Linked DNA regions of Aureimonas sp. SA4125. The protein of the gene in region 1 binds, or shares a complex with, the protein of each later gene. Links are inferred from orthologs where the notes say so. Each region holds a gene or a part of one and is shown on either strand. Other genes may lie near its edges.

The links.
Region 2: the proteins of dnaN (region 1) and Sa4125_RS10040 are in contact, whole or in part, in a solved structure (PDB 1OK7), measured with the Escherichia coli proteins. The link is inferred for Aureimonas sp. SA4125 from one-to-one orthologs.

What each region holds. Positions count from the first base shown.
Region 1 is NZ_AP025032.1:959-3,971, forward strand. The notes cover bases 1-2,840. They hold dnaN (DNA polymerase III subunit beta), read left to right. Parts: upstream 1-781; coding sequence 782-1,900; downstream 1,901-2,840. Other genes in these bases: dnaA (chromosomal replication initiator protein DnaA), read left to right, coding at 1-633; recF (DNA replication/repair protein RecF), read left to right, coding at 2,011-2,840. Outside these bases: more of recF, read left to right, coding at 2,841-3,013. UniProt on the Escherichia coli protein: Confers DNA tethering and processivity to DNA polymerases and other proteins. Acts as a clamp, forming a ring around DNA (a reaction catalyzed by the clamp-loading complex) which diffuses in an ATP-independent manner freely and bidirectionally along dsDNA.
Region 2 is NZ_AP025032.1:2,164,174-2,171,259, reverse strand. Bases 1,746-4,578 are described here. They hold Sa4125_RS10040 (DNA polymerase IV), read left to right. Parts: upstream 1,746-2,391; coding sequence 2,392-3,765; downstream 3,766-4,578. Other genes in these bases: dnaE (DNA polymerase III subunit alpha), read right to left, coding at 3,916-4,578; Sa4125_RS10045 (hypothetical protein), read left to right, coding at 1,746-2,331. In the rest of the region: Sa4125_RS10060 (PleD family two-component system response regulator), read right to left, coding at 1-858; Sa4125_RS10055 (response regulator), read right to left, coding at 868-1,239; Sa4125_RS10050 (DUF3572 domain-containing protein), read left to right, coding at 1,367-1,678; more of Sa4125_RS10045, read left to right, coding at 1,675-1,745; more of dnaE, read right to left, coding at 4,579-7,086. UniProt on the Escherichia coli protein: Poorly processive, error-prone DNA polymerase involved in translesion repair and untargeted mutagenesis. Copies undamaged DNA at stalled replication forks, which arise in vivo from mismatched or misaligned primer ends.

The DNA.
Region 1 (3,013 bases):
CAGGTGATCGTCGCCGCCGACCGCCCGGCCTTCGAGCTGGAATCGCTCGATGCGCGCGTGCGCTCGCGCCTTGCCGGCGGCGTTGCGATCGAGATGGCCGCGCCCGACTTCGACATGCGCAAGGAGATCCTGACCACGCGCACGGCGGCCCTGAAACTCGAGGACCCGACTTTTGCGATCGACGACAAGGTGGTCGACACGATCGCCCGCCGCGTCATTGGCTCTGGCCGCGATCTCGAAGGCGCGTTCAACCAGATCGCCTTCCGCCATGCCGTCGGCCAGCCGCTCTCGGCCGACCATCTCGACGATCTCCTGAACTCGCTGACGCGCACGAACGGCGAGAAGCGCATCCGGATCGAGGACATCCTCAAATTCGTCTCGCGCCACTACAACATCTCGCGCACCGACATCCTCTCGGCCCGCCGGACCCGCACGATCGTGCGCCCGCGGCAGATCGCGATGTATCTGGCCAAGACCATGACGCCGCGCTCGCTGCCCGAAATCGGCCGGCGTTTCGGCGGGCGGGACCACACCACGGTCCTCCACGCCGTGCGCAAGATCGAGGGCGAGCGGGCCAAGGACGAGAAGCTCGGCGAGGAGCTCGACCTCATCCGCCGCATGATCGAGGAATAGGCCGGCACGGCCTCTGCGCCGCGGCCGCCGCATCGCGGATGCCGCGCCGGCAAAGGCTTTTCAAGCGGTCCACGAGCCTCTAAAAGGTTCGGACTCCCGAGGGGAGCGCCTCTTCACGGCGCTTCTTCGAACGAATTGGTTGCCTCACATGCGTATCATCATCGAGCGTTCCAACCTGTTGAAGACGCTGGGCCACGTGCACCGCGTGGTCGAGCGGCGCAACACCATCCCGATCCTGTCCAACGTTCTGGTCAAGACCGAGGACGGCGCGCTCCGGCTGAAGGCAACCGATCTCGACCTCGAGATCACCGAGACCGTGGCGGCCAATGGCGAGCAGGAAGGCGCGACGACGGTTCCCGCGCATCTCCTCTACGATATCGTGCGCAAGCTCGCCGACGGCTCGGAGGTGAAGCTCGCCACGTATGCCGAGGGCACCCAGATGACGGTCACCGCGGGCCGCTCGAACTTTCGCCTGCAGTGCCTGCCGGAATCCGATTTCCCCGACATCACCGCCGGCACCTTCTCGCATTCCTTCAAGATCCCGGCGGCCTCGCTCGCCCGCCTCGTCGAGCGCACGCAGTTCGCGATCTCGACCGAGGAGACGCGCTATTATCTGAACGGCATTTTTCTTCACACCATCGAATCGGAAGGCAAGCTGCGGCTGCGGGCGGTGGCGACCGACGGCCATCGCCTCGCCCGCGCCGAGATGGAAGCGCCCGCCGGCTCGGAGGGGATGCCCGGCATCATCATCCCCCGAAAAACGGTCGGCGAGTTGCAAAAGCTGCTCGATGATGGCGGCGACGACATCCTGGTCGAACTTTCCGATTCCAAGATCCGCTTCACCATCGGCCCCGTGGTGATGACCTCGAAGCTGATCGACGGCACTTTCCCCGACTATCAGCGCGTCATCCCGCAGGGCAACGACAAGGCGCTGACGCTCGACCGGCAGTCGTTTTCAGCTGCCGTCGACCGCGTGTCGACGATCTCGTCGGAGCGCGGCCGGGCGGTGAAGCTCGCGGTCACCGCAGGCCAGCTGACGCTGACCGTGAACAGCCCGGATTCGGGCACCGCGACGGAGGAGCTTGCCGTCGGCTACGAGTCCGACGACATCGAGATCGGCTTCAACGCACGCTATCTCCTCGACATCACCGGCCAGCTCTCCGGCGACGAGGCGGTGTTCATGCTGGCCGACCCGGGATCGCCCACCCTCATCAAGGACGGCGGTGACGACGGCACGCTCTACGTGCTGATGCCCATGCGGGTGTGACGCCCGTCACGCTTCCCAACGCAAACGATCTGGCGCCCTTGCAAGGCGGCGACGAGGCGCAGGGCGGACAGCGTTCGCCGTCCGCTGCCGGGTGCTCGCGCCTCTTCAGCCTGCGGCTTGCCGATTTCCGCAATTACGAGGTGCTTCGCCTGGAGCTTGCCTCTCGCTTCACCGTGCTCACCGGGGAGAACGGTGCGGGCAAGTCCAATCTCATGGAAGCCGTGTCGCTGCTGACGCCGGGCAGGGGACTTCGGCGCGCCGCCTATCCCGAGATCGCGCGGGTCGGCGGCAGCGGCGGCTTTGCCGTGCAGGCAAGACTCCTCGGCGACGACGGCGAGGTCGACATCGCCACCTCCGCGCGCCCCGACGCTTCGGGCGCCCTGTCGCGCATCGTCAGGATCAACGAGACGCAGGCCAGGAGCGCCGACGAGATGCTGGATCACCTGCGCATCGTCTGGCTGACCCCGGCGATGGACGGCCTGTTCACGGGGGCGGCGGGCGAGCGCCGCCGCTTCCTCGACCGCCTCGTCCTCACCGTCGACCCCGCCCATGGCCGCAGGGCCGCCGACTACGAACGCGCCATGCGCTCGCGCAACCGTCTCCTGTCGGAGGACCGCGGCAATGATTCCTGGCTCTCCGGCATCGAGGCGCAGATGGCCGAGCTCGGACTCGCCATGGCGATCGCCCGCAGCGAACTCGTCGGCCTCATCCAGGCGATGATCGCCGAGGCGCCGGCCGACCAGCCTTTTCCGAAGGCCGACCTCCTTCTCTCCAGTGGCTACGAGACCGAAGACCTCGGCGGTCCGGCGGTGGCGCGCGAGGACGAGGCGCGCCTGCGCCTGGCCCGCCAGCGCGGGCTGGACCGTGCCGCCGGCCGCACGCTGGAGGGGCCGCACCGCGCCGATCTTTCCGTCACCCACCGCGCCAAGGCGATGCCGGCGGCGCTGTCCTCGACCGGCGAGCAGAAGGCGCTTCTCATCGGCCTGATCCTTGCCCATGCCAAGCTCGTCAGGGCGATGACCGGCACCGCGCCCGTCCTTCTTCTCGACGAGATCGCCGCCCATCTCGATCCCGGACGGCGGGCGGCGCTGTTCGACATCATCGACGGGCTCG
Region 2 (7,086 bases), 2.2 Mb from region 1 along the record:
GCGCAGCGACTGCCGCAGGCCCTCGTCATAGCGCTTGCGCTTGATCTGGGTGCGCACGCGCGCCAGGAGCTCGTTGCGGTCCAGCGGGTTGGCGAGATAGTCGTTGGCACCGAGCTCCAGCGCCTTGGCGGTGCGCGCCTCGTCTGCCGAATCGCTGACGAGAAGGATCGGCACCTGGCGGAGCGCGTCGCTCGAACGGATCTGCGAGCAGAGACGCAAGGCGTCGTAGCTTGCCGTCGCAAGGTTCACGATGAAGAGATCGAAATTTCTGGACTGTTCGGCGTGGAGCGCCGCCGCGGGATCGCTCGTGGAGTCCACCTGGTGTTCGTTCTGCAGGATCTTCTTGATCCGTGCCGCGATCCCTGCGTCGTCGTCGAAGACGAGCAGACGGCCCGCCATGCCCTGACCGGCGAGCTGGCCGAGAAGGTCGTTGCGGGCGACAAGGCTCACCGTCGTCTCGGCCCTGATCCTCAGCTCGTCCGTCAGGATCTTCAGTCGCACGAGGCTGCGCACGCGGCTGAACAGTTGGAGGTCGCGGACGGGCTTGGTCAGGAAATCGTCGGCGCCCGCATCGAGGCCCGCGACCCGGTCGGCAGGCTGGTCCAGCGACGTGATCAGGACGATCGGCAGGTGACGCGTGCGGGGGCTCTGCTTCAGGCGGCGGCAGACCTCGTAGCCATCGAGATCGGGCATCATCACGTCGAGCAGGACGATGTCGATGGTCTCGCGCTCGCAGATCTCGATCGCCTCGGCGCCGCTACGCGCCGTCAGCACCTCGAAATACTCCGCCGCCAACCGCGCCTCCATCAGGCGCAGATTGATGTCCATGTCATCGACGACGAGAATCCGGGCGGTCATGGAGCTTCCTCACGCATCTCCGAGAAACGACTTGATCGTCTCGATGAACTTGGTGACGGAGATCGGCTTGGAGATGTAGGCCTCGCAGCCGCCCTGCCGGATGCGTTCCTCATCACCCTTCATGGCGAAGGCGGTGACGGCGATCACCGGGATCTTGTACAGATCATGGTCCGCCTTGAGATTGCGCGTCACCTCCAGCCCCGAAATTTCCGGCAGCTGGATGTCCATCAGGATCAGGTCGGGTCGGTGCTGGCGCGCCAGTTCCACCGCCGACAGGCCGCTCCTCGTCTGGACGGTGAGATAGCCGTGCGCTTCGATCAGGTCGCGAAACAGCTTCATGTTCAGCTCGTTGTCTTCGACGATCATCACGGTCTTCGGCATTCACCCGTCTCCACTTTCCGGCAATGCGACCCGGACACAACGTTTTCGTCGGCAGATACGTCGAGACATAGCGCGATTTGATTTAAGAATTGGGAATCAATCGAACCGAGTGTGAAGGACAATATCCGTGTTGAAAACTGAAAGGGATGCCACGCGGGAATCATCGCAGGCGGCAGCTCTGGAAATCGGAGTAAAGGCGCTGACATTCATTGCTGCAGACTCCGAGCAGCTGGAGCGGTTTCTTGCGCTGTCGGGAATGGAGGCGGGCCAGGTGCGGGCCGCGACGCGCGACCCGGCCTTCTTCGCCGGACTCCTCGACTTCGTGCTCGGCCATGAGCCGACGCTGATCGCCTTTGCCGAATCGGCTGAACTCTCGCCCCAGTCGGTCGGCGAGGCCCGCGACCGGCTCGGCGGCCCCTTCGAGGCGGCGCCTCGGTGAGTCGCCCACTGGTCACTGCCGGGCCGGAAGTCGATTCCCTCGCCATCAGCCGGCAAGCGTTGCTTGTGCTCGACATCGACGAGGTCGTTCTCCATTTCATCGAGCCGTTCTGCGCTCTTCTGGAAGAGAGCGGCGCGCGGCTGCGAGCCAACAGCTTCCATCTGACGGGCAATGTCCGCTCCGTGGCCACGGGCGCAGCCCTGGCCGGCAGCGCGCTCGACGCGGTGACGATGCGCCTCTATGCCGAGCAGGAGACCCGGCAACTGCCGGTCGACGGCGTCGGCCCCGCGCTCGAGCGCCTGTCGGACAGCGCCGACATCGTCTTTCTCACGGCGATGACGCCGTCCTACTATCCGCAGCGGCGGCGGCTGCTCGATGCGGCCGGTCTCGGCTTTCCCATGATCGCGACCGAGCGCTCGAAGGGCGCGGTCGTGGCCGAACTCGGCCAGCGCTGGAGCGGGCCGATCGTCTTCGCCGACGACCTGCCGCCCAATCTGGCCTCCGTCGGCCGCAGCCTGCCACGGGCGCGCCTCGTTCATCTCATGGCCAACGACATGTTTCGGCGCCATTTGCCGCCTCTGCCCGAAGGCGCCGAGAGCGCTCTCGACTGGGCGGAGGCCAAGCCCATCATGGCACGGCTTCTCGCCGGCTGAGCAATCGCATCGCCCCATTCGCCGCTTGCGGGTTCTGCGCGGCTGCCCTTAGATCGGGTCATGGCGACGCCCGAGTCTGCTGATCCCGTTCACCCTGGCTTCTGCCGGGACTGCCTTTCCCGGCAGTCCGGCAACGCCCGGCGTTGTCTCGTTTGCGGCAGCCCGCGCGTCCTTTCCCACCCCGAACTCTTCGCGCTCTCCCTCGCCCATCTCGACTGCGACGCCTTCTACGCCGCCGTCGAAAAGCGCGACCGCCCCGATCTCGCCGACAAGCCGCTGATCATCGGCGGCGGACGCCGGGGCGTGGTGACGACGGCCTGCTACATCGCCCGGATCACCGGCGTGCGATCGGCCATGCCGATGTTCAAGGCCCTGAAACTCTGCCCCGAGGCCGTGGTGATCAAACCCGACATGGCGAAGTACGCCGCCGTCGGCAAGGAGGTGCGCGAGCGCATGCGCGCCATCACGCCGCTCGTCGAGCCGGTCTCGATCGACGAGGCCTTTCTGGACCTTTCCGGCACCGAGCGGATGCATGGCGAGCCGCCGGCGATGACGCTCGCCAGGCTCGCAGCGGCGATCGAGCGGGACTTGCGGATCTCGGTCTCGATCGGACTGTCGCACAACCGCTTTCTCGCCAAGATCGCCTCGGACCTCGACAAGCCGCGTGGCTTTTCCGTCATCGGCCGGGCGGAAGCGCTGGGATTTCTGCGGGACAAGCCGATCACGCTCCTGTCGGGCGTCGGGCAGGCGACCGAGACGGCGCTCGCGCGCGACGGGCTGCGCCTGATCGGACAGCTGCAGGGCATGGACGAGACCGCGCTGATGCGGCGGTACGGCATGATGGGGCAACGCCTGTCGCGACTTTCGCGTGGCATCGACCCGCGCCCGGTCGAACCCCGCGGCGAAACGAAGAGCATTTCGGCCGAAACCACCTTCAACGACGACCTCTCGCGCCGGGAGGACCTGATCCCCATCCTGCGAACGCTCAGCGAGAAGGTGGCGCGTCGCCTGAAGGCGACCGACCTTGCCGCGGCGACCGTCATCCTGAAGCTGAAGACCGGCGACTTCAAGACGCGCACGCGCAGCCGCAAATTGCAGCGTCCGACACGGCTCGCCGACCGGATCTTCGAGGCCGGGCGGCACCTGATCGAGGCCGAACTCGACGGCACGCGCTTCCGCCTCATCGGCATCGGTTGCCACGATTTTTCCGCCGCCGCGCTCGCCGATCCGGCGGACCTCGTCGATCCCCAGGCGGAAAAGCGCGCCAAGGCGGAAGCCGCCCTCGACAAGCTGCGCGACAAGTTCGGGAACGCTGCAATCGAGACCGGCTACACGTTTCGGGCCAAGCCGATCGATGCGCCCGCCTCGTCGCTGCGCACATTGGACGAGACGCCAGAACATCAGCCGTCCGAACGGCCTAAGCCGGGTCGCTGACAGAACGATTCAGGTGCGCGGTCGCTGTTGCGGGCAGGAAAGCACCCACCGACACAGCGCAACGCCTCCTGCGGGCTCACCCACGCCATCCGACTGGACGGGCCCCTGCCACCGGCGCCGGCGGCCTTCCCCAACGCTTCCCCTCGCGACTTACGTCAACTCCACCTCGAGGACGCCCGGCGCCGCCTTGATCGCACTGGCCATCTGCGGCGAGACGCGATAGCGCCCGGGCAGCGAGATCTCGATCTCGCGCTCACCGCCGGACTGGATCAGCACGAAGGAGACCTCGGCGTCGCCGGGATCGCGCAGCTGGTTGCGAAAAACCTTCAGCGGCCCTGCATCGCGCATGAAGACCCGCAGCGCCTTCTGATTGCGAACGGCCTCGTCCTCCAGCGACTGGACGCCCTGGACGCGCAGCGAGATGCCTTCCGGCCGTTCCTCGGCCCCGACCATAAGGATCACCGACGATCCCGGTTCGAGCAGCTCGCGAAACTGCGTCAGCGCCTCGGTGAACAGCACGACCTCGTACTGGCCGCTGGGATCCGACAGGGCGATGATGCCGAGCTTGCCGCCGCTCTTGGTCTTGCGTTCCTGGCGCGAGGTGACGGTGCCGGCGAGCCTGCCGGCGCTCGCCCCGCGCTTGACGCTCGCCACGACCTCGGCATGGGTCTGCACCCGAAGCCGCTTCAGCGTGTCCTTGTACTCGTCGAGCGGATGGGCGGAGAGATAGAAGCCGATCGCCTGGAACTCGCGCATCAGCTTCTCGGTCGAAGTCCAGCCCGGCGCGGGGTTCAGGCGCAGGCGCTCCGGCTCGCCGGAGGCGGCGCCGAACATGTCGTTCTGCCCGGAAATGCGCGCGTCATGCAGGCGCAGGGCATAGCCCGACAGGATCTCGAGATTGGCCGAGAGCTGTGCCCGGTCGTAGCCGAAGCAGTCGAAAGCGCCGGCGGCGACGAGGTTTTCGAGCGTGCGCTTGTTGACGATCTTCGGATCGATGCGGGCGCAGAAATCCTCCAGCGTGGCATAGCCCTTCGTCCCGCGCTGCTCGACGATGTGCTCGACCGCCTGCTCGCCGACCCCCTTGATCGCCGCCAGCGAATAGAAGATCCGGTCGCCCTCGACCTCGAAGGCACGGTGCGAGGTCTGGACGGAGGGCGGAACGACGGCGATGCCAAGGCGCGTCGCGTCGAGGCGAAAATCGTTCAGCTTGTCGGTATTGCCGATATCGAGCGTCATCGACGCGGCCAGGAATTCGGTCGGGTAGTTCGCCTTGAGATAGGCCGTCTGATAGGCGACGAGCGCATAGGCGGCGGCGTGGCTCTTGTTAAAGCCATAGTCGGCGAACTTCGCCAGAAGGTCGAAGATCATGTTCGCCTGAGGCTTCGTCAGGTCGTTCTTGACGGCGCCCTCGACGAAGCGCACGCGCTGCTGGTCCATCTCGGCGCGGATCTTCTTGCCCATGGCGCGGCGCAGGAGATCGGCCTCGCCGAGCGAATAGCCGGACAGGATCTGGGCGATCTGCATCACCTGTTCCTGGTAGATGATGACGCCCTGCGTCTCCTTCAGCACCACCTCGATCATTGGGTGGATGTAGTCGGCCTTTTCCTCGCCGTGCTTGCGCGCGTTGTAGGTCGGGATGTTCTCCATCGGGCCCGGACGGTAAAGCGCGACGAGGGCGATGATGTCCTCGAAGCGGTCGGGCCGCATGCCGATCAGCGCCTTGCGCATGCCGATCGATTCCACCTGGAACACGCCGACGGTCTCGCCGCGCGTCAGCATGTCGTAGGTCTTCTTGTCGTCGAGCGGCAGGCTGCCGAGGTCGATGTCGATGCCGCGCCGGGCGATGAGGTCGACCGCCGTCTTCAACGTCGTCAGCGTCTTCAGGCCGAGGAAGTCGAACTTCACCAGGCCCGCCTGCTCGACCCATTTCATGTTGTACTGCGTGACCGGCATGTCGGAGCGCGGATCGCGGTACATCGGCACCAGCTGCGACAGCGGCCGGTCACCGATGACGATGCCGGCGGCATGCGTCGAGGCGTGGCGGTAGAGGCCCTCGAGCTTCAGCGCGATGGTGATCAGCCGGTCGACGATCTCCTCCTTCTCGCGCTCCTCCTGCAGCCGCGGCTCCTCGATGAGCGCCTGCGCCAGCGTCACCGGATTGGCGGGGTTGGCTGGCACCATCTTGCAGAGCTTGTCGACATGGCCATAGGACATCTCGAGGACGCGTCCGACGTCGCGCAGGCACGCGCGCGCCTGCAGCGTGCCGAAGGTGATGATCTGCCCGACCTGCTCGCGGCCGTATTTCTCCTGGACGTAGCGGATGACCTCGATGCGCCGGTCCTGGCAGAAGTCGATGTCGAAGTCGGGCATCGACACGCGGTCGGGGTTGAGAAAACGCTCGAAGAGCAGCGAGAATCGCAAGGGGTCGAGATCGGTGATCGTCAGGGAATAGGCGACGAGCGAGCCCGCGCCGGAGCCGCGGCCGGGGCCGACGGGAATGCCCTGAACCTTCGCCCACTTGATGAAGTCGGCGACGATCAGGAAGTAACCGGGAAATTTCATCCGCTCGATGACGTCGAGCTCGAAGGCGAGACGCGCCCGGTAGACCTCGACGGTCTGGCCTTCGCACGGGCCGTGGGCGGCAAGGCGCGCCTCCAGCCCCTCCTCCGCCTGGCGCCGAAGCTCAAGCACTTCGGCGACCTCGGCCTCGGCCGCATCGACGTCGGCACCGGCAAAGCGCGGCAGGATCGGCTTGCGGGTCCGCGGCCGGAAAGAGCAGCGCTGCGCCACTTCGATCGTGTTCTCCAGCGCCTCCGGCAGGTCGGCGAAGAGGACGGCCATTTCGGCTTGCGACTTGAGATAATGGTCGCGGGTCAGGCGGCGGCGGTCCTCGTGGCTGACGAGGCGGTTGCTCGCGACCGCGATCAGGGCGTCATGCGCGTCGAAATCGTCGGGCGCGTGGAAAAAGGGTTCGTTGGTGGCCACGAGCGGCAGTTCGAGATCGTAGGCGAGCGCGATGGTCTCGCTCTCGATCCGGCGACCGCGCTGGCCGTGGCGCTGCAGTTCGACATAGAGCCTGTCGCCGAAGATCGCGCGCAGGGTCTCCAGGCGCTGCCGGGCAATGCCACCGCGTCCGGCCTGGATCGCCGCGCCGATCGGCCCCAGCGGCCCACCGGTCAGGGCGATGATCCCCTCAGACCGCGTGCGCAGCCAGTCGAGGAGGACATGGGGACGGACATTGCCGTCGTGTTCGAGATAGGCGAGCGAGACGATCTCGACGAGATTGGCATAGCCTGCCTCGGTCGCCGCGATGAAGACCAG